One region of the Bacillus sp. PK6-026 genome, then DNA from elsewhere that is predicted to be linked to it. Evidence: riboswitches for the same ligand, from Rfam matches in the RefSeq annotation. Region 1 holds a riboswitch; each other region holds the start of a gene.
What was found. A riboswitch is a leader RNA that binds a small molecule or an ion and turns the genes downstream of it on or off. The one in region 1 is predicted to bind thiamine pyrophosphate.
Positions count from the first base shown of each region.

Region 2: it holds a riboswitch for thiamine pyrophosphate, as region 1 does, so the genes downstream of both, tenA (thiaminase II) here and thiT (energy-coupled thiamine transporter ThiT) in region 1, are expected to answer to the same signal.
Region 3: it holds a riboswitch for thiamine pyrophosphate, as region 1 does, so the genes downstream of both, tenA (thiaminase II) here and thiT (energy-coupled thiamine transporter ThiT) in region 1, are expected to answer to the same signal.
Region 4: it holds a riboswitch for thiamine pyrophosphate, as region 1 does, so the genes downstream of both, thiC (phosphomethylpyrimidine synthase ThiC) here and thiT (energy-coupled thiamine transporter ThiT) in region 1, are expected to answer to the same signal.

Region 1 is NZ_CP096418.1:3,307,567-3,313,049, reverse strand. Features, by position in the region: gene M1D59_RS16900 (response regulator aspartate phosphatase) at 1-43, opposite strand, end outside; gene M1D59_RS16895 (hypothetical protein) at 168-356, opposite strand; gene M1D59_RS16890 (processed acidic surface protein) at 536-1,531, shown strand; gene M1D59_RS16885 (class D sortase) at 1,638-2,195, shown strand; gene thiT (energy-coupled thiamine transporter ThiT) at 2,236-2,820, opposite strand; TPP riboswitch at 2,932-3,031, opposite strand; gene M1D59_RS16875 (GntR family transcriptional regulator) at 3,193-4,293, shown strand; rRNA gene M1D59_RS16870 (16S ribosomal RNA) at 4,832-5,483, shown strand, end outside.
Region 2 is NZ_CP096418.1:1,298,425-1,303,907, forward strand. Features, by position in the region: gene prpE (bis(5'-nucleosyl)-tetraphosphatase PrpE) at 1-5, opposite strand, end outside; gene M1D59_RS06525 (monovalent cation:proton antiporter family protein) at 270-2,114, shown strand; TPP riboswitch at 2,174-2,282, shown strand; gene tenA (thiaminase II) at 2,366-3,067, shown strand; gene tenI (thiazole tautomerase TenI) at 3,042-3,653, shown strand; gene thiO (glycine oxidase ThiO) at 3,637-4,746, shown strand; gene thiS (sulfur carrier protein ThiS) at 4,743-4,946, shown strand; gene M1D59_RS06550 (thiazole synthase) at 4,953-5,483, shown strand, end outside.
Region 3 is NZ_CP096418.1:4,189,947-4,195,429, forward strand. Features, by position in the region: gene M1D59_RS21300 (ABC transporter ATP-binding protein) at 1-997, opposite strand, end outside; gene M1D59_RS21305 (ECF transporter S component) at 972-1,571, opposite strand; gene tenA (thiaminase II) at 1,568-2,254, opposite strand; TPP riboswitch at 2,368-2,472, opposite strand; gene M1D59_RS21315 (hypothetical protein) at 2,677-2,835, shown strand; gene aceA (isocitrate lyase) at 2,886-4,157, opposite strand; gene aceB (malate synthase A) at 4,172-5,483, opposite strand, start outside.
Region 4 is NZ_CP096418.1:963,887-969,369, forward strand. Features, by position in the region: gene M1D59_RS04850 (M14 family metallopeptidase) at 1-134, shown strand, start outside; gene M1D59_RS04855 (HXXEE domain-containing protein) at 359-874, opposite strand; gene M1D59_RS04860 (TetR/AcrR family transcriptional regulator) at 984-1,553, shown strand; gene aroD (type I 3-dehydroquinate dehydratase) at 1,681-2,445, shown strand; TPP riboswitch at 2,540-2,648, shown strand; gene thiC (phosphomethylpyrimidine synthase ThiC) at 2,797-4,572, shown strand; gene M1D59_RS04875 (ABC transporter ATP-binding protein) at 4,774-5,483, shown strand, end outside.

The sequences.
Region 1 (5,483 bases):
TGAGCATATTGGCGACTTCTTGTGAAGCCACGGCTTTGGCCATTCTCTTCCCTCCAATCTTTGTGAATTTTTTGTAAATTGAAGTTCTATTAATCATAGCATAAACTGCTGCCGTCTGTGAATAACGCTGAAATGCAAGTTCGCCGGTGAAAAGTTCATTTCTGAAATTAAATCGTCATTTTCCAAAAAAAGTGCGCGAAAAAAGCGAAAACCGCGCCAAGCGGAATACAGGAGATCATTGCGGTTCCGTTGACCAGCCCGTCAGCTCCGCTTATTTTCAGGGCTTCCCGGTAGCCTATTAAAAAGTGGATGATCGATAGGACGTAACATAAGAGCATCATATAGTAAGGGTTCATTTGCATACCTCCTCTATTCGCTTTACTATATTACATTCAATAGAGGGGAAGATTATGCCTGTTTAAACAGGAAAAAGAACAAAATATTATAGACGAAAAGATTTTCAATTACAATACATGTTTTTAAAAATATTTCCACTATAATCAAAATGAAAGATAAATTTAGGGGGTCATAAGAAATGAAAAAAAGGCTGATGTCACTATTGGTCTGCATCCTGGTTTTAGTGCCGGCAGCTGGTGCTTTTGCCGCGCCGAAACAGGCCGAGCTTCAAGAGTATCTTGAAGAAATAGGAATGAAAGAAAAAGAATTGGAAGCTTATTTACAGGATACATATGATGAAAGTTTAAAAGATTTTGAGTCGGTGGAAGAGTTGAAAGATTTTTTAGGGGAAAGACTGACTAATCAACTTTTGGCATCCTATTTAAAAGAATACGGATTGAGCGAAAAAGAAGCGGCTGACCTTTTTGTTGAAAATGGCTATATGGAAAGCGGCCAAAACATTCTCGACGTGTTTATGTTTGAATACGAATTGGACGATGCGCTTTTCACTGTGACATATGAAGAAGACGATTTTCAGATCGGGAACCTGTTTCAAGAATTGGGTGTGGATGATCAGGAGTGGGAAAGGCTCGTGAATCATCTCCGAAAGGTGCGCGATAAAAATCCAAACCTTGAAAATGATTTGATGGCTCTTGGAGAACGTCTTGAAACGGTAGCCGATTTCGAGTCTGTATCAGAGCTCTCAGCTCAGGATATCGCTGAAATGCTATCCATTTTAAACGATCTTCAGAAGACGCTTGAAGTGAAAACAAAATACTATCTTGTTAAAGACGGAAAGAAAAAAGAAGTGTCTTTGACAACGCTTGTCAGCGCGGAAGATCTGAAGGGAGCAAGCCTTCTGGTGGAAGTATACGATCTGCAAGGCAACTTCATTTTGGATGTATTGCTGACGCCTGACATGATCGGATCTGATTTAATTCATGATACAGGGTCAAAAGTGAAGCAAACCCAAACGGCTGTCAAACATGATTCAAAGCCATCTCATGTGAAAAAGACGGTTAAAGGTGCAAAGCTTCCAAAGACAGCCGGGCATTACGCGGAATGGTCGATCTTAGGCGCCGTTCTGATGTTTGGCGGATTCTTCATGATCAGAAGGCTTCGCAAAGCGGCTTAACATGTCACTTCCCATTCTAATTATGTAGAGAATGGGAAGTTTTTATAAGGAGTGAAAGGAAATTAAGGCACATCGAAAAAAAATCATCTGGCTCGCAGCTATTGTGATGGTTGTGTGCGGCGCTTATTTTACAACAACGAATGTGTTCAAGTTAATGCACGGCTACGCTCTTTTTTCATTTCAGCAGATGAAAGAAGAAGAAAAGCCTGAAAAACCTCCGATTCAGACGGCGAAAAAAGAAAAAACGGTGATTGATCAAACATTTAAAACCGGGGAGAAAATCGGTGATCTTGTCATTCCGAAAATCAATGCAAGGATTCCTATATATCACGGGACAGATGAAGACGAGCTGCAAAAAGGCGTGGGCCATTTCGCTGGTTCCGTTCTGCCTGGAGAAGATGACAACTCGGTTTTATCAGGCCACCGGGATACGGTTTTCCGAAAACTCGGCCGAGTGGGGAAGGGCGATCAGTTAATTGTTGAAGCTTCCTACGGAACTTTTACATACAAAGTGAAAAAGGTGCGGATCGTGGATGCGGATGACCGGACGGTGATTGTACCAAAGCCGAGAGCAACATTGACGGTTTCCACCTGCTATCCTTTTGACTTTATCGGTTCAGCACCGGAGCGGTATATATTGGTCGCAGATTTGATTAAATCATAAAAAAACAGCGGAATCTCAGGCGAGTCCGCTGTTTTTTATGCTATCTCATGTCTGATCTGTTTTCCAAGAGTTTTGGCGCGGTTAGCAGCAGTAAACAAAGGACAATTGTGCAGACAATGAAAGACGGAAGCATATATGTTCCATTATATACCAAGGAATAAATCCATACCGGAGTGCCTTCAGGCGCATAGTTTCCAAAAAAGACAGCGCCGCTGATGACATGAGCGAGAAATTTCAGTCCGCTTCCGAGAAAGACGGCCAGCGTAACATAGAAAATGATCTTTCCTTTTTGTTTCTCGACTGAAGCATTTCTGATCGATCCGGCAAAAAAGCCGCCGATTCCCGCGGCTGTAGGCGCGATAAAATAATCAAGAAGAAGCTGCAGAGGATGATAAACGTAAAATCCTCCAGTGACAAACTGAAGCAATCCGGCTAAAAACCCGGTTGCCAGCCCTGCCTTCAGCCCCCATCTAAAGGAAATCAGGAAGATCGGAATCATCATGACGGCGATTGAACCGCCTTGAGGCATTTTTAAAAACATTCCGGACACCATATCAAGTATAAGTGCTATTCCTGTCATAAACGCAATTTCAATCAGCTGTACAAGTTGTTTAGATTGATTCATCATAACCCTCACTTTTGATGAACAAAGGGATACTGGACTTCTTTCCCAATAAAAAAAGCAATGCGGGGAAGGAGTAGGAAAGTTTTCCACGCACTGCTTTGGATGCAATTAGAAATGACTTTGCCACATCCCTACGCCAGCGTTAACTAACAGGTTCAAAGGGTCAGAACGGTCGTTCACTCTCAGCCTCGAGGCTCCCCTTGTGGTCATCAAGTTATTTAGTTATATTCTACTATACTAAAAAAAGAAACGGACGACAAGCTGATTTTTCGAAAAATTTTGCTTAATTTCTCCAATATGTAGCAATGCAAACATCTTTTCCTTTATAATAGAACGTATTCGTACGTACAAGATCAGTAAAGGGTTGATCTGATGAGTGAACCTACAAAATACAGCATGGTGAAAAATAAAATTAAATCGTGGATATATGAAGGCAAAGTGAAGCCGGGGGAAAAAATTCATTCGGAAAACGAATTGATGAAAATATTTGATGTAAGCAGGCACACGATCCGGCAAGCGATTGGCGACCTTGTTCATGAAGGGCTTTTATACAGAGAGCAGGGCTCAGGGACGTATTGCTCTCACCGTCTTCAGCTTTCTGAAAAAGGAAGGGAAAGAAATAAGATGATCGGGGTTATTACGACTTACCTTTCGGATTACATTTTTCCTTCTATTATAAGAGGAATCGAATCGTCACTGTCCAGCGAAGGATACACCCTTGTCGTCGCGAGCACCAATAATGACATTGAAAAAGAAAAACAATGCCTTGTGAATATGCTCGATAAAAAAATTGCTGGGTTGATCGTGGAGCCGACGAAAACAGGAAGCTTTAACCCGAATTTAAGTTACTATCTGACGCTTGAACAACATCATATTCCGTATTTGATGATTAACCAATTTTATCAGGAGCTAAATCCGCCCCATTTCATTTTGGATGATGAACACGGCGGCTTTATCGCCACTGAGCATTTGATTAAACTCGGCCATGAAAAAGTGTTCGGTTTCTTTAAACAGGACGATATGCAGGGCGCCAACCGGATGAAAGGATTTATCCGTGCTTTCAGAGAAAACGGCTTGTCGTTTTACCCTGAAATGGTCGTGACGTACACAACAGAGAACAAAAAACAAAAAACGATAGCTGAAGCCAGGAAGCGGCTTTCTTCATCAGACCGTCCGACTGCCATATTCTGCTATAATGACGAGATAGCGCTTTTGGTGTTGGATGTCGTGAGGGAATTCGGTTTGAAAGTGCCGGAAGACATTTCGATTGTCGGATATGACAACTCACATTTGAGCGAGGCATCTGAAGTGAAGCTGACGTCAGTCACTCATCCGAAAATGCAGATGGGGATTGAGGCGGCAAAATGGATGATTGCCAAAGTTGAGGGACGCAACACGAATCAGCTTGAACATTCCACCGTCTACAAACCTGAACTGGTTGTCAGACATTCGACCGCCAAGCTGAAAAGGTAGGCTGCACAATCTTTATCCGCCAACCAGCGTGAATGAAAATGAGAAGAATATATATTCTGTTACAAAGCTCCGGAATGAGGAGCTTTTTATTCAAGTAAAAGCTGATAACGGAGAGTTTAATGTCATCCTCGAAGCTTTGGACCATGTGCAGCTTTAGTAAATCAATTTTTAAAGACCGCTGTATACTTTTATATAGAAGAAAGCAGTAAGAAGAAATAAATGCTGTCAACTGCCTGAGGTCGAGATGATCAGGAATCATCTGAGTCCAAATCATTTGATTATTATTTTTTTAAAAAAGCTATTGTGAAAAACGAAAATAGATGTTATATTAGTATCCGCCCCTAAAAAGGAGGCTTTATAAAAACAACTTCGAAAATCTTTTGAAAAAAGTTGTTGACATTCACGATGATAGAATGTTATATTAGTAAAGTCGCTTCTTCGAGAGGCGGAAATGATCTTTGAAAACTAAACAAGACAAAACGTACCTGTTAATTCATTAAATAAATCGCACACATGTTGTGCGTAGTCATTATCAAACTTCATGGAGAGTTTGATCCTGGCTCAGGACGAACGCTGGCGGCGTGCCTAATACATGCAAGTCGAGCGGACAGATGGGAGCTTGCTCCCTGATGTTAGCGGCGGACGGGTGAGTAACACGTGGGTAACCTGCCTGTAAGACTGGGATAACTCCGGGAAACCGGGGCTAATACCAGATGCTTGATTGAACCGCATGGTTCAATTATAAAAGGTGGCTTTTAGCTACCACTTACAGATGGACCCGCGGCGCATTAGCTAGTTGGTGAGGTAACGGCTCACCAAGGCGACGATGCGTAGCCGACCTGAGAGGGTGATCGGCCACACTGGGACTGAGACACGGCCCAGACTCCTACGGGAGGCAGCAGTAGGGAATCTTCCGCAATGGACGAAAGTCTGACGGAGCAACGCCGCGTGAGTGATGAAGGTTTTCGGATCGTAAAACTCTGTTGTTAGGGAAGAACAAGTACCGTTCGAATAGGGCGGTACCTTGACGGTACCTAACCAGAAAGCCACGGCTAACTACGTGCCAGCAGCCGCGGTAATACGTAGGTGGCAAGCGTTGTCCGGAATTATTGGGCGTAAAGCGCGCGCAGGCGGTTTCTTAAGTCTGATGTGAAAGCCCCCGGCTCAACCGGGGAGGGTCATTGGAAACT
Region 2 (5,483 bases), 2.0 Mb from region 1:
TTCATGCGTTTTCTGCCTCCTGTCTGCGTATGTATATACATTGCCCAGTCCATATATAAATAAAGCTTCAGCGACTTTCGCCGGAGAAAATCAGGCATATTACTTTTTTTTCTGAGCGAGCATTGTTAAAATCGATTTTTACACCTGTGAGAAAAGAGTTCAGACGGTTCTTTTCCCACATGAAAATGTCTAAAAAGATGTCCCTTTTATTTTTAAAAAAGGGAACGCTAATCATACCCGGAAACCGGTTTTAGAGGAGGTACCAGTTTATGGAGCACACATCTGTCTCATCTTTAGTTGTCGTACTGATTATCGCATTTTTAACGCCCATCCTGCTGCACCGTTTCAGGTTAAGCATACCGGTGGTTGTCGCTGAAATTATCATGGGTCTTATTATCGGAAAAAGCGGGTTCGATCTGGTCGCCCAGCACGATACATGGCTCGAAACTTTATCGATGCTCGGATTTATCTTTTTAATGTTTTTAAGCGGGCTTGAAATCGATTTTTCCGCATTTGAAAAAGGAAAGAAAAAGCAGCTGCTTCCGAGCGGAAAGGAAGCGCCGAATACATTTAAAACGGCTTCGGTCATCTTTATTGCCGTCTTTATTTTATCGCTCGGCCTTTCTTACAGCTTTGTCATGGCAGGATTTATTGACAACGCCTTTTTAATGACGCTGATCATTTCGACAATTTCGCTCGGGGTTGTCGTTCCGACGCTGAAAGAAGAGCGTCTTATGAAGACGAATATCGGCCAGATTATTTTGCTTGTCGCCGTCATTGCGGATCTTGTCACGATGATTCTGCTTGCAGTGTTCGCCTCAATCTACGGGGACGAAAACAGCAATATGTGGCTGCTGATGATCTTATTTGCCGCCGGCGTCGTTTTATACCTGTTCGGAAGGATATTTAAAAAGCGGCCTTTTGTCGAAGTGCTGTCAAAAGGAACGATCCAGATCGGCACAAGGGCGATATTTACGCTGATCATCGTACTTGTGGCGCTGTCCGAGTCGCTCGGTGCAGAAAACATACTTGGCGCGTTTTTGGCCGGGGTGCTTGTTTCGCTGCTTTCGCCGAACAAGGAGCTCGTTCAGCAGCTCGATTCATTCGGCTACGGATTCCTCATCCCGATCTTCTTTGTGATGACAGGCGTCAAATTGGACATTTGGTCACTGTTTGGCAATCCGAAAATTTTAGTGATGATCCCGCTTCTGTTTGTGGCTCTGTTAATCAGCAAAGTCGTTCCGGTGCTGTTTTTGAAAAAGTGGTATGACATGAAAACCGTGCTGGCTTCCGGTTTTCTCCTGACTTCCACGCTTTCTTTGGTGATCGCGGCGACAACGATCGGCGAGCGCATCGGCGTCATTGATGCGCAGATGTCCGGCGCGCTGATTCTGGTCGCTGTCATTACATGCATCATCACACCGACCGGCTTTAAAAAATTAATGCCGAAAACGGAAAGCGAAAAAGAGAAAAAGACGATCACCTTTATCGGCGCAAATCAAATGACGCTGCCAGTCACGCTCGAACTTTCTCCGGAAGATTATCACGTCAGAATCCTGCATGTCCGGCAGGAAAAAAAGGAAGAAAATCTGGCGGACCCGGTGTTTGATGTTGAAGTTTTGCCTGATTATGAATACGAGACGCTTCAATCATTCGGCGTTTTCCAAACGGATATACTCGTCGTGGCCACTGGCAGCGAAGAGCGCAATACAGGGATCGCGCTTTTTGCGAAGGAGCAGAAAGTCGCGAGAATTATCGCCAGCGCAGATTCTCCAGACGCCGAATCCAGACTGAAAGATAACGGAATTGATACATTCTCCATTCTGCTTTCTACAAAAACGCTGCTGCGCGCGCTTATCGAGGCGCCTGGCGTTATGAAACTCCTGACGAACCAGGATGCGTCGCTGTATCAGATCAATATGAGCAATGAGCGATTTGACGGTGTTCTGTTAAGGGAGTTTCCGTTTACGGGAGATGTTATCTTCGTCCGAATTTTCCGCGGGGTGGACAGCATCGTGCCCCACGGGGATACAAGGCTGCAATTGGGTGACAGGCTGATCGCCACCGGTTCGCGCGAATATATTGCGGAATTGAGAAAAACGCTTGGAGACTGATGCTTGACCATTTTGCAATTCGTGATAAGATAAAAGTATAAACTGAATGAACAAGAAATGTTTTCCACTAGGGGAGTCCTTGATAAGGGCTGAGATAAAAGTGTGACTTTTAGACCCTCATAACCTGAACAGGTTCAAACCTGCGTAGGGAAGTGGCACGGTATTTGAGTATGTATTTATGCAAATTCCAAACCACTTTCCTTGCGGGAAAGTGGTTTTTTTATGTTCAGAATCGAAGGAGGAGCCTCGAAATGAAGTTTTCAGAAGAATGCCGAAACAGCGCTGCAAAATGGTGGGAAGGCAGTTTTGCCCATCCGTTTATTCAAGGGATTGGAGACGGCACACTTCCGGTTGATCGATTTAAATACTATGTCATGCAGGATTCCTACTATTTGACCCACTTTGCCAAAGTCCAATCCTTTGGTGCGGCATATGCTCGCGATTTATATACGACAAGCCGGATGGCTGAACACGCGAAAGGCACATATGAAGCCGAGATGTCGCTCCATAGGAAATTCACCGATCTATTGGGAATCACAAAGGAAGAACTGGAGTCGTTTCAGCCGTCGCCGACAGCGTATGCGTACACATCGCATATGTACCGTTCTGTCGTGAGCGGCAGTTTTGCGGAAATACTGGCCGCTTTGCTTCCTTGCTATTGGCTCTATTATGACGTCGGTGAGACGTTAAAAACGTGCAGGCCTGACAGCGCGGTTTATCAGGAATGGATCGCGACATACGGAGGCGACTGGTTTAAAGAACTTGTGACAGAACAGATCAACCGCTTCGATGAGCTGGCTGAAAACGCCGATGAGAAAACGCGCGCGAAGATGAAGGAGAACTTCGTCATCTCTAGCTTCTACGAATACAGCTTCTGGGATATGGCCTACCAAAAAGAAAGCTGGTCAAAAAGCGGGGTGGATCAGCTTGCATCTGCACGCGATCACCGATGACAAGCACTCTGTGGAAGAGCTTGCTGCAAAAATCATCTCGATTCAAAATGCCGTTGACTTTATCCATATCAGGGAAAGATCAAAAAAAGTAAGTGAAATATCAAGTTTAATCGACCGCCTTGCGGAAGAAGGGGTTGATAAGCGGAAACTGATCATCAACGACAGGGTTGATATCGCTTTGTTTCATCACATTCACCGGGTTCAGCTGCCTTCACACGGCTTTTCCGTCAAAAGTGTGAGGAGCCGTTTTCCGCATTTGAAAATCGGAAAGTCCGTCCATTCGCCAGAAGAAGCGGTTCAGGCTGAAACTGAAGGTGCAGATTATGTGCTGTTCGGCCACATTTTTGAAACGGACTGTAAAAAGGGCCGGAAAGGAAGAGGAGCTCTCAGTCTGGCTGAAGTGAAGGCGGCTGTCCGCATTCCGGTCATTGCGATCGGGGGTATTACCGAACAACGACTGGCGGAAGTCAAAATGGCAGACGGCATCGCCGTGATGTCGGGGATCTTTTCTCATGACAGACCGGATGAGGCGGCCGCGCGGCTTGCCTGTCTCGCGAAGGGAGATTCATATGAGAAAGCGCTATGATACGATCGTGATCGGCGGAGGCATCATCGGGACATCCATCGCTTACCATCTTGCGAAAGCGGGGAAAAAAACGGCCGTGTTTGAAAGCGGAGAAGTCGGCAAAAAAGCGACGAGCGCGGCGGCGGGCATGCTCGGCGCCCATGCGGAATGCGATAAACCCGGTACCTTTTTCGAATTTGCCAGAGCCAGCCAAAAAGCCTATCAGCGGCTGACGGGCGAATTGAAAGACATAAGCGGCATCGATATCAGAAAGCATGACGGAGGGATATTAAAGCTGGCATTTTCAGAAAGCGACCGCGAACACCTGATGCAAATGGCTGCACTGGATTCAGTGGAATGGCTTGAAGCCGCTGAAGTATATGAGCTGGAACCGCATGCCGGAAAAGGGATTCTCGGCGCTAATTTCATTCGGGACGACATCCATGTCGAACCGGCCGCAGTGTGCAGGGCATTTGCCAGGGGGGCCCGGATTCTCGGTGCCGAGGTCTTCGAGTTTACCCCCGTTTTATCGATCGAATCTGAAGCGGGGACCGTCCGCGTCACTGCTGCTTCATGCACCGCGGAGGCGGAGCACGTTGTCATTGCAAGCGGTGTGTGGAGCGGTGCTTTCTTTAAACAGATCGGCATAGACAAAAGCTTTTATCCTGTCAAAGGGGAGTGCCTGTCTGTGTGGAATGACGGCATCCCTTTGACGAGGACGCTTTACCATGATCATTGCTACATCGTTCCGCGCCATAGCGGAAAGCTTGTCGTCGGCGCGACAATGAAGCCCGGGGATTGGAATGAACAGCCGGAACTTGGCGGAATCGAGGAGTTGATCCGAAAGGCCAAGTCGATGCTCCCTGACATTGAATCCATGAACATCGACCAATGCTGGGCCGGATTGCGCCCGGAAACAGGGGATGGCAATCCATATATCGGCAGACACCCTGAAAATGACCGGATATTGTTTGCTGCCGGACATTTCAGAAACGGCATCCTCCTGGCACCTGCAACCGGTGAGATGATAGCTGACATGATCCTCGGCAATCCGGTCAAAACAGAGTGGGCCGAGGCGTTTAAAGCGGATCGAAAGGAGGCTGTGCACAGGTGAACATTCAGCTCAACGGCCGGAAAATAGAGTGGAGAGATGATGGCGGCACGATTTACGATTTGCTCGCATCCTACAGTTTGGAAAATCGTGTTGTCGTTGTTGAAAGAAACAGGCAGATTATCGGAAAAGACCAATATCAAACAGTCAAACTGGAAGAACACGATGTCATCGAAATCGTTCATTTTGTCGGAGGGGGATAAACCGTTATGTTAAAAATCGCAGATCGTCAATTCTCATCAAGATTATTGCTCGGCACAGGGAAGTATCCGTCATTTGAAATTCAAAAAGAGGCTGTCAGTGCATCTGAATCGGAGATCCTGACCTTTGCCGTCAGACGGATGAATATTTTTGAAGAGTCTCAGCCTAATTTTTTGGAGCAGCTTGATTTAAGCCGTTATACGCTTTTGCCGAATACGGCCGGAGCAAAAACGGCTGAGGAAGCCGTCCGGATCGCCAAGCTTGCTAAAGCGAGCGGTCTTTGCGACATGATCAAAGTCGAAGTGATCGGCTGTGACCGTTCGCTTCTGCCTGACCCGGTAGAAACGCTGAAGGCGTCAGAAGCCTTGCTTGAAGAAGGCTTCATTGTGCTGCCGTATACATCGGACGATGTCGTCCTTGCGAGAAAGCTTGAAGAGCTCGGCGTACACGCCATTATGCCCGGGGCCTCTCCAATCGGTTCGGGACAGGGAATCGTCAACCCGCTTAACCTGTCGTTCATCATTGAACAGGCTAAGGTT
Region 3 (5,483 bases), 880 kb from region 1:
TGACGGCTTCAAGCCTGATCAGACTTTTTAAAAACGTACTCTTTCCGCTCCCGTTCTCGCCGATGACCGAAATCCATTCTCCCCTTGGAATCTCAAGGGTGATGCCGTCGGCAACGATCTTTTTCCGATAGCCGATCGCCGCGTCGTCTGCGCGGATCAATATGTCTCTGTCAGCTGTAGGCCTGTTTTTCGCCTCCTCCTCTTTCATTTTCAATGTAGAAGAGAGCTTGACGGCGAGCGGATGATCATCTTGTGTGATGACATCTTCCCATACCGCAGGGTACAGTTTCGGCTGCCAGATGCCCGCCGCTTTCATCTCCGGCTGAAAATGTTTCACGATTTCTTCCGGCTTTCCGTCAGCGATGATCTGTCCCTTTCCATTGAAAAGAATGACGCGGTCCATCCACTCGATACAGCCGTCCAGCACGTGTTCGATGAACACCATCGTCTGTCCGCTTTTTCGTGAAACGTTACGAAGCAAGGCAAAGATGTCTTTCCGGCTGGCCGGGTCCAGCTGCGCCGTCGGCTCGTCAAAAAACAGCACTTCAGGCTCCAGAGCGAGCAGGCACGCTAATGCCAGTCTCTGCTTCATACCGCCTGACAAGGTTTCGATCGGCGTTTTCTTATCTATCTTTAATCCGACTTGCTCCATCAGCTCCGAGATGATGCCGTCCATATCTTTTGGGGAGACGGACCGGTTTTCTAGGCTAAAAGCGATTTCCTCATCAACATGAAGCATGCAGAACTGCGAATCCGGATCCTGAAACATAACGCCGGCGCTCTTTCTGCGATTGACCTCTCCGCTGACCTCAGCTTCGACATGTTCAGGAATGATGCCGGAAAGCACGGACAACAGTGTCGATTTGCCGCTTCCGCTCGGACCGAGTATCAGCACTTTCTCTCCCTGCCCAATCGACAGCGAGACCCGGTCTAGGACTGTTTCAGGACGATGATAAAAACGGACGGAAAGGTTACTGCATCCGAGAAATGAACGCATCGGCATCATCCTTCTTCCGCTGTTCCTTCATGATCTCATACTGATTCAGGACTCCCGTTTTCGCAAGCGCTTCGACAACGGCTTTTGCCAGCCAGCCGCCGAGTACAATGCCGCTGATAATTTGGATGATAAGCGTCATGATCAGCGTTTGCGTCGTATAGTAGGCAAAACCGTTCGCCATCAGGCTGTATGTCATGCTTCCGACCGCGGCAAGCGCACCGGAAAGCATAAGGGTAAACAAGTTGTAACGCTTATAGCGAAAGATCGCAAAAGCGATTTCCGCACCGGCTCCCTGGAACACACCGATTAATAATGCTGACAGTCCAAAGTGGCTTCCGGTCAGCAGTTCGACCGCCGCAGCTGCCGTCTCGGCAATCAGCGCCGCACCCGGTTTACGGATGATATAAGCGACAATCGGGCTGGCGATCACCCAAATGCCGAACATAAAGTTCGCTCCGACAGGCCCGACAATTGCTGAAACAGGGATCCACAAGGTGGACCATCCTAAGTAAATGACGCCGCATGCAACGGACAAGATCACTGCCATCACGACTTCTTTCATGTTCCAATTCATCGTCTCACCGCCTCCATTTCCACAGGCCAATCTTCAACTGTATAAGCCATCTCCCAAAAGCCGTATTCAAGCTGACAGCTTTGCAAAAAAAGCTCCTTCATTTTTTCTTTTTCAGCCTTGCCCGCTGTTTCGGCCCATTCATCCAGGCGGGCGCAAAACTTCGTCGTGATTGAATCGGTTCTGTCTCCGTAAAAACAGATCCAGTCATAAAATGGATGCGACGGGTCAGGCTGAACGTCCATCATCAGTTTTTTTCCGATCTCCCAATATGTCCACGGACAAGGCAGCAAGACGGCTAATATCTCTCCCAGCGTGCCTTCGTGCGCCGCCGTCAGCATATGGTGGATATAATGATGGGCAGAAGGCGCAAGCGGATAGCCCTGCAGAGATTCATACTCCACCCCCGCGGCCCGGCACAGGTTGTTGTGCGGGTGCACTTCGCTGTTTAATACAAATGAAATCTGCTCATGAAACATCTCCATGTCTTTCCGGTTTTGACACTTGGAAATTGCAATTCCGTAGATTTGAATAAAAGCGTTCAAATACTCGTAATCTTGCTTCACATAATGAATAAGCTGCTCCTTTTTCAGCTTGCCGGACGCCAGTCCCAATACAAACGGATGCTCAAAAATGGCTTCAAAAATAGGGTTTGCCTCGCGGCGAAGTTCTGCAGAAAAACTCATGTAGATAGCCTCCTCAGCAATCGGTTTTATAAGGAAGGCACAGGGGGAGCGAGCCGCTTTTTACGCAAAAAAGCCGCCCCAAAATGGAGCGGCCTTTGTATGATGAAATCATAAAGACACCGGCTCCACTTCCCTACGCTAGTATGAACTAGATCAGGTTCAAAGGGTCCAAGATCGCTTCTTGTCTCAGCCGGCTTACGGCTCCCCTAGTGGACTTCCTATTACATTAACTTTTACTCTACACATCAATGATTATGATGTCAACCTGAGTTTTTCAGTTTTATTCTTGTATAGAACCGCCGGGTTTCATACAGAAGATGCAGCGGGTAAAAATATTTATGGAAAAATGTTAATTTTCTGAAACCTTTTGCAGGCTTGTTCGTCTAATATAGTGAAGACAAAAAAATTTGGAGGGGATATTTATGATGATGTTTATCTTGATTTTGACAATGGCTGTGTATTTGTTCTATTCTTTCAGCAAAGACAACCGGCCGGCCAAAAGAAACAACAAGAATCATCAGACACTGACTGTTATTAGGGAAAACCCTTTTACCGCCCCTTCCAATGATGTCAATTGCTAACTTGATAGACAACAAGCAAGCCGCCCCATGACGGGCGGCTTTTTACGTTTTTAGGATTGAAATTGTTCCGCTTCAGTCGATCCCTTCAGTGCAGTGGTTGATGAAGTCCCGCCTGTCACAACCTGGGCGACTTCATCAAAGTAGCTCGTTCCGACTTCGCGCTGATGCCTTGTCGCCGTATAGCCGTGGACTTCGCTGGCAAACTCGGCCTGCTGCAGATCAGAATACGCCGCCATTCCGCGGTGCTTATATTGGCGGGCCAATTCAAACATGCCGTGGTTTAAGGCGTGGAAGCCTGCCAGTGTGACAAATTGAAATTTATAGCCCATTTCACTGAGCTGTTTCTGGAAGTTCAAGATGGTGTTGTCATCCAGTTTGGCCTTCCAGTTGAACGAAGGGGAGCAGTTGTAGGCGAGCAGTTTGCCCGGGAATTTTTCATGGATCGCCTGTGCAAACCGGCGGGCTTCTTCAATATTCGGCTCAGACGTTTCACACCAGATCAAATCGGCATACGGCGCATACGCCAAACCTCTCGCAATCGCCTGATCAAGACCCGGCTTTGTTTTGAAGAACCCTTCCGCTGTTCGCTCTCCCGTCAAAAACGGCGCATCATATGAATCGACGTCGCTTGTGATCAGGTCGGCCGCATTCGCGTCCGTACGGGCAATAAGAATGGTCGGGACTCCCATCACGTCTGCGGCGAGGCGCGCGGCAATCAAATTACGCACCGCCGTTTGCGTCGGAAGCAGCACTTTCCCGCCCAAATGCCCGCACTTTTTCTCAGACGACAACTGGTCTTCAAAGTGAACTCCCGCGGCGCCGGCTTCAATCATACCTTTCATCAGCTCGAACACATTCAGCTGTCCGCCGAAGCCTGCTTCAGCGTCGGCCACAATCGGGGCAAACCAATCGATGTCTTCTTTCCCTTCCATATGATGGATTTGATCGGCGCGCTGCAGCGTGCGGTTAATTTTTTTGACAACTTCCGGCACGCTGTTTGCCGGATAAAGGCTTTGGTCAGGATACATGCTCCCTGACAAATTGGCATCAGCAGCCACCTGCCAACCGCTTAAATAAATCGCTTTCAATCCGGCTTTTACTTGCTGCATGGCTTGGTTTCCGGTCAAAGCGCCCAGCGCCGGGACGAAATCCTCTGTGTGGAGAAGCTTCCATAGCTTTTCGGCGCCGCGCCTTGCAATCGTGTATTCAATCTCAAGCGTGCCTCTCAGCCGAATAACGTCAGCCGCCTGATACGGCCTTGTGATCCCTTTCCAGCGTTCTTCATGCTCCCAGCTTTCTGCGAGTTGTTTTTCTTTCAGCATCGCACATTCCCCCATCATATTTTTTCATAAGCGGGTATCGTTAGAAATTCCGCGAATTCATCATCCAAAATCAGCTGTTCAAATAACTGTCCGGCCTCTTCGAACCGGCCGCTCCGAAAATGTTCTATGCCGGCTTCTTCGAAGATTTTCTGCATTTCTTCCTCTTTCATCATCTTGACCATTTCGGCGTTGACTTTCCGGCCATCGTCAAGAACCCCTTTCGGATGGCGAATCCATTGCCAAAGCTGGGCTCTGGAAATCTCCGCCGTTGCTGCGTCCTCCATTAAGTGGTCGATCGGAGCGGCGCCTCTGCCCGACAGCCATGAAGCTAAATAGCGGATGCCGGCGCTGATATTGGTACGGACGCCTGCTTCTGTAATCCGGCCTTTCGGTACTTCCAGCAAGTCTTTTTCCTCGACCTTTACGTCTTCCCGCTTTCTATGAATCTGGTTCGCCGACGGCATATGCTGATTGAATACATCGAGCGCCGTTTGAATCATGCCGGGATGCGCGATCCATGTTCCGTCATGGCCGTCTTTTACTTCACGTTCCTTATCTTCGCGGATTTTGGCAAATGCGGCTTCATTGATCTCAGGTTTGTCTTTAGCGGGAATTTGCGCCGCCATTCCCCCGATCGCATGGACGTTGCGTTTATGACACGTTTGAATCGCCAAGAGGGAGTACGCCCTCATGTTTGGAACCGTCATCGTCACGGCTGAGCGGTCTGGAAGAATGACGTCTTCCCTGTTCCTGAATTTCTTAATAAAGCTGAAAATATAATCCCACCTGCCGCAGTTAAGTCCGGCTGAATGCTCCTTCAATTCATAGAGGATTTCATCCATTTCAAAAGCCGCCAGGATCGTTTCAACGAGAACCGTCGCTTTAATCGTCCCCTGCGGAATGCGCAAGTCGTTTTGCGCATACACAAACACGTCGTTCCACAGCCTTGCTTCCAGATGGTTTTCGATTTTTGGAAGATAGAAATAAGGACCGCTTCCTTTTTTGATCAGCTCTTTTGCATTATGGAAAAAATAAAGGCCAAAATCGAACAGGCTTGCTGACACGGGCTTGCCGCCGATCAGCACATGCTTTTCTTCCAAGTGCCATCCCCTCGGCCTTACAATGATGACGGCGGGGTTTTCTTTCAGTTCATAGCGTTTGCCTTGTTCATTCGTAAAGGAAATCGTCCCGCGAACCGCGTCCCGTAAATTAACCTGGCCGTCAATGCAGTTTTTCCACGTTGGCGAGTTCGCATCTTCAAAGTCGGCCATAAAGACTTTGGCTCCTGAATTTAAAGCATTGATGACCATTTTTCTGTCGACCGGG
Region 4 (5,483 bases), 2.0 Mb from region 1:
ACAAGAACTTAACTGTTTTCGCTAACGATCTAACCAATGACGATCATCCGCAGCATCAATATCGGTTGCTGGCGAATTCGATTTTCAATGCCGGTCCCGGAAAAACCGAAAATGCTCCATCATCAAAACGATGAGAGGCTGGACAGCTGAAGTGCAAGCGGCTCCCGCAGTGGAGGTGTCTCGTCTAAACAGCTGGATAGACAAGCTTTGGAACGAACATTGAACCATCGTTAGCAGTGCCATGATTTTAGATCATGCTGCCTTTCTTTTGAAGGGCAGTTTTTTCGTGTCTGACGGGTCTTCATCGTTTGCTTTGCTTCTAGTCAAAGGGCCGGAAGCTTCCGTAAGTGCCTGCTTTTCATATGCGGCCATATGCTTCCAGCCTTTCTTGAATCCTCCCCATTTTTTTATGCAGAAACTTAAGGTTAAAAAAGACGATAAGTGTTCCGGATAGGGCTGATAAGATCATTGCAGGAAAACTGAATTTTTCTATCTCTGCGGCAGCGGTCAGCAGATAGCAACAAAATGGCAGCATAAAGATCGACGTTAATATGCCGGGTACATAATGTTTAAATGTGAACCATAGGACGATATGAACAAGGAAATGAACAGTAAAAGCAAAAAAGAAACCAAACCAGATAATATATTGATTAAAATAAATACTGAGAACAGTTACACCAACAGCTAGTATAAATTCTTCGAGCACAGCGCAAACAAAAGAAGCGGTTTTGGCATGTCCAAATGGAGCTTTTTTCAGTTGTTTCAGTTTGCTTCGATATCTTTTGCCCCATGCCTCGACCATCACCATCTCTTCAAAATCATGCAGTATAAATAATATCGGCAGCATCCAAGCTATAAATTGCATGTTTTCCATTTACATTCCCCCTCTTATGTGCCACAATTGTGACATTTCATAGAGAACAAAGTCAATGAGCCAACGAAAAGTGCTACATTGCCATAAAAAGTGCGACAGGAGAGAGAATATGAAGCAAATGCCCTCAAAAACAGCTCAGCAATCTAAAAGCTGGCTGACGCTATCATTGTTGGAGCTTATGAAGGAAAAAAGCTTTTCAGACATCACCATTACAGAGATAGCGGAAAAAGCGCAGCTTGACAGAAGAACATTTTATCGGCATTTCCATTCAAAAAAAGATATATTAGACCGCTATTTTGAGCAGCTTTGCAGTGAGTATTCCAATTACATTGTTCAGGAAAAACATATTGACTTATCCAGTCTTGGACATGCATACTTCAACTTTTGGAGCCGACATGCCGATTTTTTACAAGCCCTTCATCAGAACCATTTGTTTTATTTGATTGTTGAGAAATATAATGAACTTCTACCGGATCTTCATAAAAAATTTAAAGAAGAAACCTTTCATTTTAAAAGCAAAATCGACTTGGAGTACGGGCTTTCATTCAGCGCAGGGGGCTTTTGGAACATCCTTTCAAAATGGTTTGAGAGAGGCCGGAAGGAAACTCCTGAAGAAATGAGTCATATTCTGCAAGGAATAGTAGATTCATTTTTAAACAAGCAAGCTATCGAAAGGTGATCTCATGTTGGTATATGAGTGCTTTAAGCGTTTAGCCTTCTTTCTTAATTTCTGCTTGTGCTTACGGCCAATCTTCGGTACCGTTAATGCAAAGACCCTTGTAATATAGAGAACAGGAGTGAGGCCGTTGTTGAATACGGTGAAGATCAGAGGGGTGGCCATCGGAGAAGGAGCCCCGAAAATTTGCGTGCCGCTCATCGGAAAAACGCATGAACAATTGAAAGAAGAAGCTGCTTTTCTTCTATCGATTAATCCGGATCTTGCCGAATGGCGGGCGGATTTTTTTGAGGATGTCGAAGACGTTGACAAAGTGAAAAAGGTATTGGCTGACATCCGGGAGATCTTAAAGGATATCCCGTTGATATTTACATTTCGCAGCGCGGAGGAAGGCGGCGAAAAAGAAGTCAGTAAGGAATTTTACTTTTCCTTGAATCATGCCGTAGTAAAAACAGGGCTGGCAGATGTGATTGATGTCGAGCTGTTCAATGAAGAGCATCATGTGGAAAAACTAGTTCAATCGGCTCATATGCAGCATGTCTTTGTCATTATATCCAACCACGATTTCGGGAAGACGCCGAGAGCGGAAGAGATCGTTTCCCGTCTCCGAAAAGCCCAGGATCTTGGCGCCGATTTCCCTAAGATCGCGGTGATGCCTGAAACACCGGCAGATGTGCTGGTGTTGCTTGAGGCGACTCATATGATGCATGAGCGGTATGCGAAGCGGCCGATTATCACGATGTCGATGGCCGGAAAAGGCTTGATCAGCCGGCTCGCCGGAGAGGTATTTGGCTCGGCCGTGACGTTCGGCGCAGCGAAAAAAGCATCCGCACCTGGCCAAATTGAGGCGACGGATTTGAAACATATACTTGATGTGCTTCATCGCAATTTATAATAATTGGGTGTGCCGCTATAGTGAAAAAGATTCATATATTTTTCCATCCTTTTCACTTGCCAAATCGGTGTGTTACGATAAAAAATGAATTGAATAGCTTTACTAGGGGTGCCCGACTGCGGGCTGAGAGAGAAACATGTGTTTCTTAACCCTTTGGACCTGATCTGGTTCGTACCAGCGTGGGGAAGTAAAAAGGATTCGGGAGAAGATGGAGAATGGGTATGGTCCGTCTGTCTTCCAGTGATTTTACTGACTGTAAAACCAGGTTCATCATATGAGCCTGGTTTTTTTGTGCTGGTGCTGTTCCGGAGTTTCGTCCTGATCAATTTTTTAGAGGGGAAGGATTTTTACATGAAACAGGAGTCAGTACAGCAAAAAAACATCTCGATTATGTCAAGTTTTTCAGGGAGCCGCAAAGTGTATGTCGAAGGGGCGCGACCTGACATTCAAGTGCCGATGAGAGAAATTTCGCTAAGTCCGACGACGGGTTCATTTGGCGCCGAAGAAAATCAGCCTGTCCGCGTCTACGACACGAGCGGTCCCTATACGGACGCGAATGCAGAGGTTGATATTCTTAAGGGGCTGAAACCTTTGCGGGCGACCTGGATCAGGGAGCGCGGCGATACCGAAGAATATGAAGGCAGAGAAATCAGACCGGAGGATAACGGCTATAAAAGCAAAGAGAAAGCGAGCAACAGCTATCCAGGGTTGAAACGAAAACCGCTGCGCGCAAAAAAAAGTCAAAATGTCACCCAGCTGCATTATGCAAGAAAGGGGATCATTACGCCCGAGATGGAATTTATCGCGATCCGAGAGCATGTATCTCCCGAATTTGTTCGTGATGAAGTGGCAAGCGGACGGGCGATTATTCCGTCAAATATCAACCATCCGGAAAGCGAACCGATGATTATCGGCCGCAACTTCCACGTGAAAATCAATGCCAACATCGGCAATTCCGCTGTCACCTCTTCGATTGAAGAAGAAGTAGAAAAAATGACATGGGCCATCCGCTGGGGCGCCGATACGATGATGGACTTGTCCACAGGTAAAGATATTCATACAACGAGGGAGTGGATCATCCGCAATTGTCCAGTTCCTGTAGGGACTGTGCCAATTTATCAGGCGCTTGAAAAAGTAAACGGCGTCGCGGAAGATCTCACTTGGGAGATTTACCGCGATACATTAATCGAGCAGGCTGAGCAAGGCGTTGATTATTTTACGATTCATGCCGGCGTCCTTCTTCGGTATGTGCCGCTGACGGCAAAGCGCGTCACTGGAGTCGTATCCCGCGGCGGGGCAATTATGGCGCAATGGTGTTTGGCTCATCATGAGGAAAGCTTTCTGTACACTCATTTTGAAGAGATTTGCGAGATTATGAAAACATACGATATCGCATTTTCGCTCGGGGACGGCCTTCGGCCCGGCTCGATTGCGGATGCGAATGATGAGGCCCAATTTGCCGAATTGGAGACGCTCGGCGAGCTGACGGAAATCGCCTGGAAGCATGATGTTCAAGTGATGATCGAAGGACCGGGACACGTGCCGATGCATAAAATTAAAGAGAATGTCGACAAGCAGATGGAAATTTGCAAAGAGGCGCCGTTTTACACGCTCGGCCCGCTGACGACCGATATTGCACCGGGCTACGATCATATTACATCGGCAATCGGAGCGGCGATGATCGGCTGGTACGGCACGGCCATGCTTTGCTATGTGACGCCGAAGGAGCATTTGGGACTGCCGAACAAAGACGATGTCCGCGAAGGCGTCATAACATACAAAATCGCGGCCCATGCGGCTGACCTTGCCAAAGGGCACCCCGGCGCGCAAATCCGCGATGACGCGCTTTCCAAGGCGCGCTTTGAATTCCGCTGGCGGGACCAGTTCAATTTGTCGCTCGATCCGGAAAGAGCGCTTGAATACCATGATGAAACCCTTCCGGCGGAAGGCGCCAAAACGGCACACTTTTGTTCAATGTGCGGGCCTAAATTTTGCAGTATGAGAATTTCCCAGGATATTCGCGACTATGCCAAGGAAAACGACCTTGATGAACAAAAGGCTATTCAAAAAGGATTGGAAGAGAAGGCGAAGGAATTTAAAAAAGCAGGCGGCAGCATTTACAGTTAAAAACGGGCAATACTGCAGATGAAAGGGGAACCTTTCATCTGTTTTTTTATAATATGGGGTTGACAGGTCGGAATAATATGAATTAGTATGTTGTTTAATATTTCGGAAAATTCCATCAGCGCTGATCGGTCAACCGAAGGCTCTTATCTCAATTGGGATAAGAGTTTTTTATTTTCAGTTTAGAAAAGAAAGGGGAACAAGATGTCTTTATCAATTCGTGTAAAAGAAAAAGCATTTGGAAACGGCAGCCTTAAAACAAGCGTGCTTCAAGACGTGAAACTGACGGTCGAAAACGGCGAATTTCTGACTGTCATCGGTCCAAGCGGATGCGGGAAAAGCACGCTCTTAAAAATCGCTGCCGGTCTTGACGGGAATTATGAAGGGCGAATCAGCATGAACGGAAGAGAAATCAAGGGCCCGGGGATTCAGCAAGGTTTCATCTTTCAGGAGCATCGGCTTTTTCCATGGCTGACGGTCGAGCAAAATATCGCCGCAGATTTAAGCCTGAAAGAACCGGCGGTGCGAAAAAAAGTCGATGAATTGATTGAAACGGTGCGGCTGAAAGGCGCGGAGAAACAGTATCCACGCGAGCTGTCCGGAGGTATGTCGCAGCGGGTCGCGATTGCCAGGGCTTTGCTCAGGGAGCCTGAGATTTTGCTGCTTGATGAACCCTTCGGCGCCTTGGACGCCTTTACGAGAAAGCATCTCCAGGATGTTCTGACAGACATTTGGCGAGAAAAGAAGATGACGATGATCCTCGTGACGCACGATATTGACGAATCGGTTTATTTAGCCAACCGGGTCGCGATTCTTACCGCAAAGCCGGGGAGAATCCACAAGCTGATTCCGGTCGATCTGCCATTTCCGCGCAGCAGAACATCGCCCGTTTTTCAATCAATCAGACAAAAAGT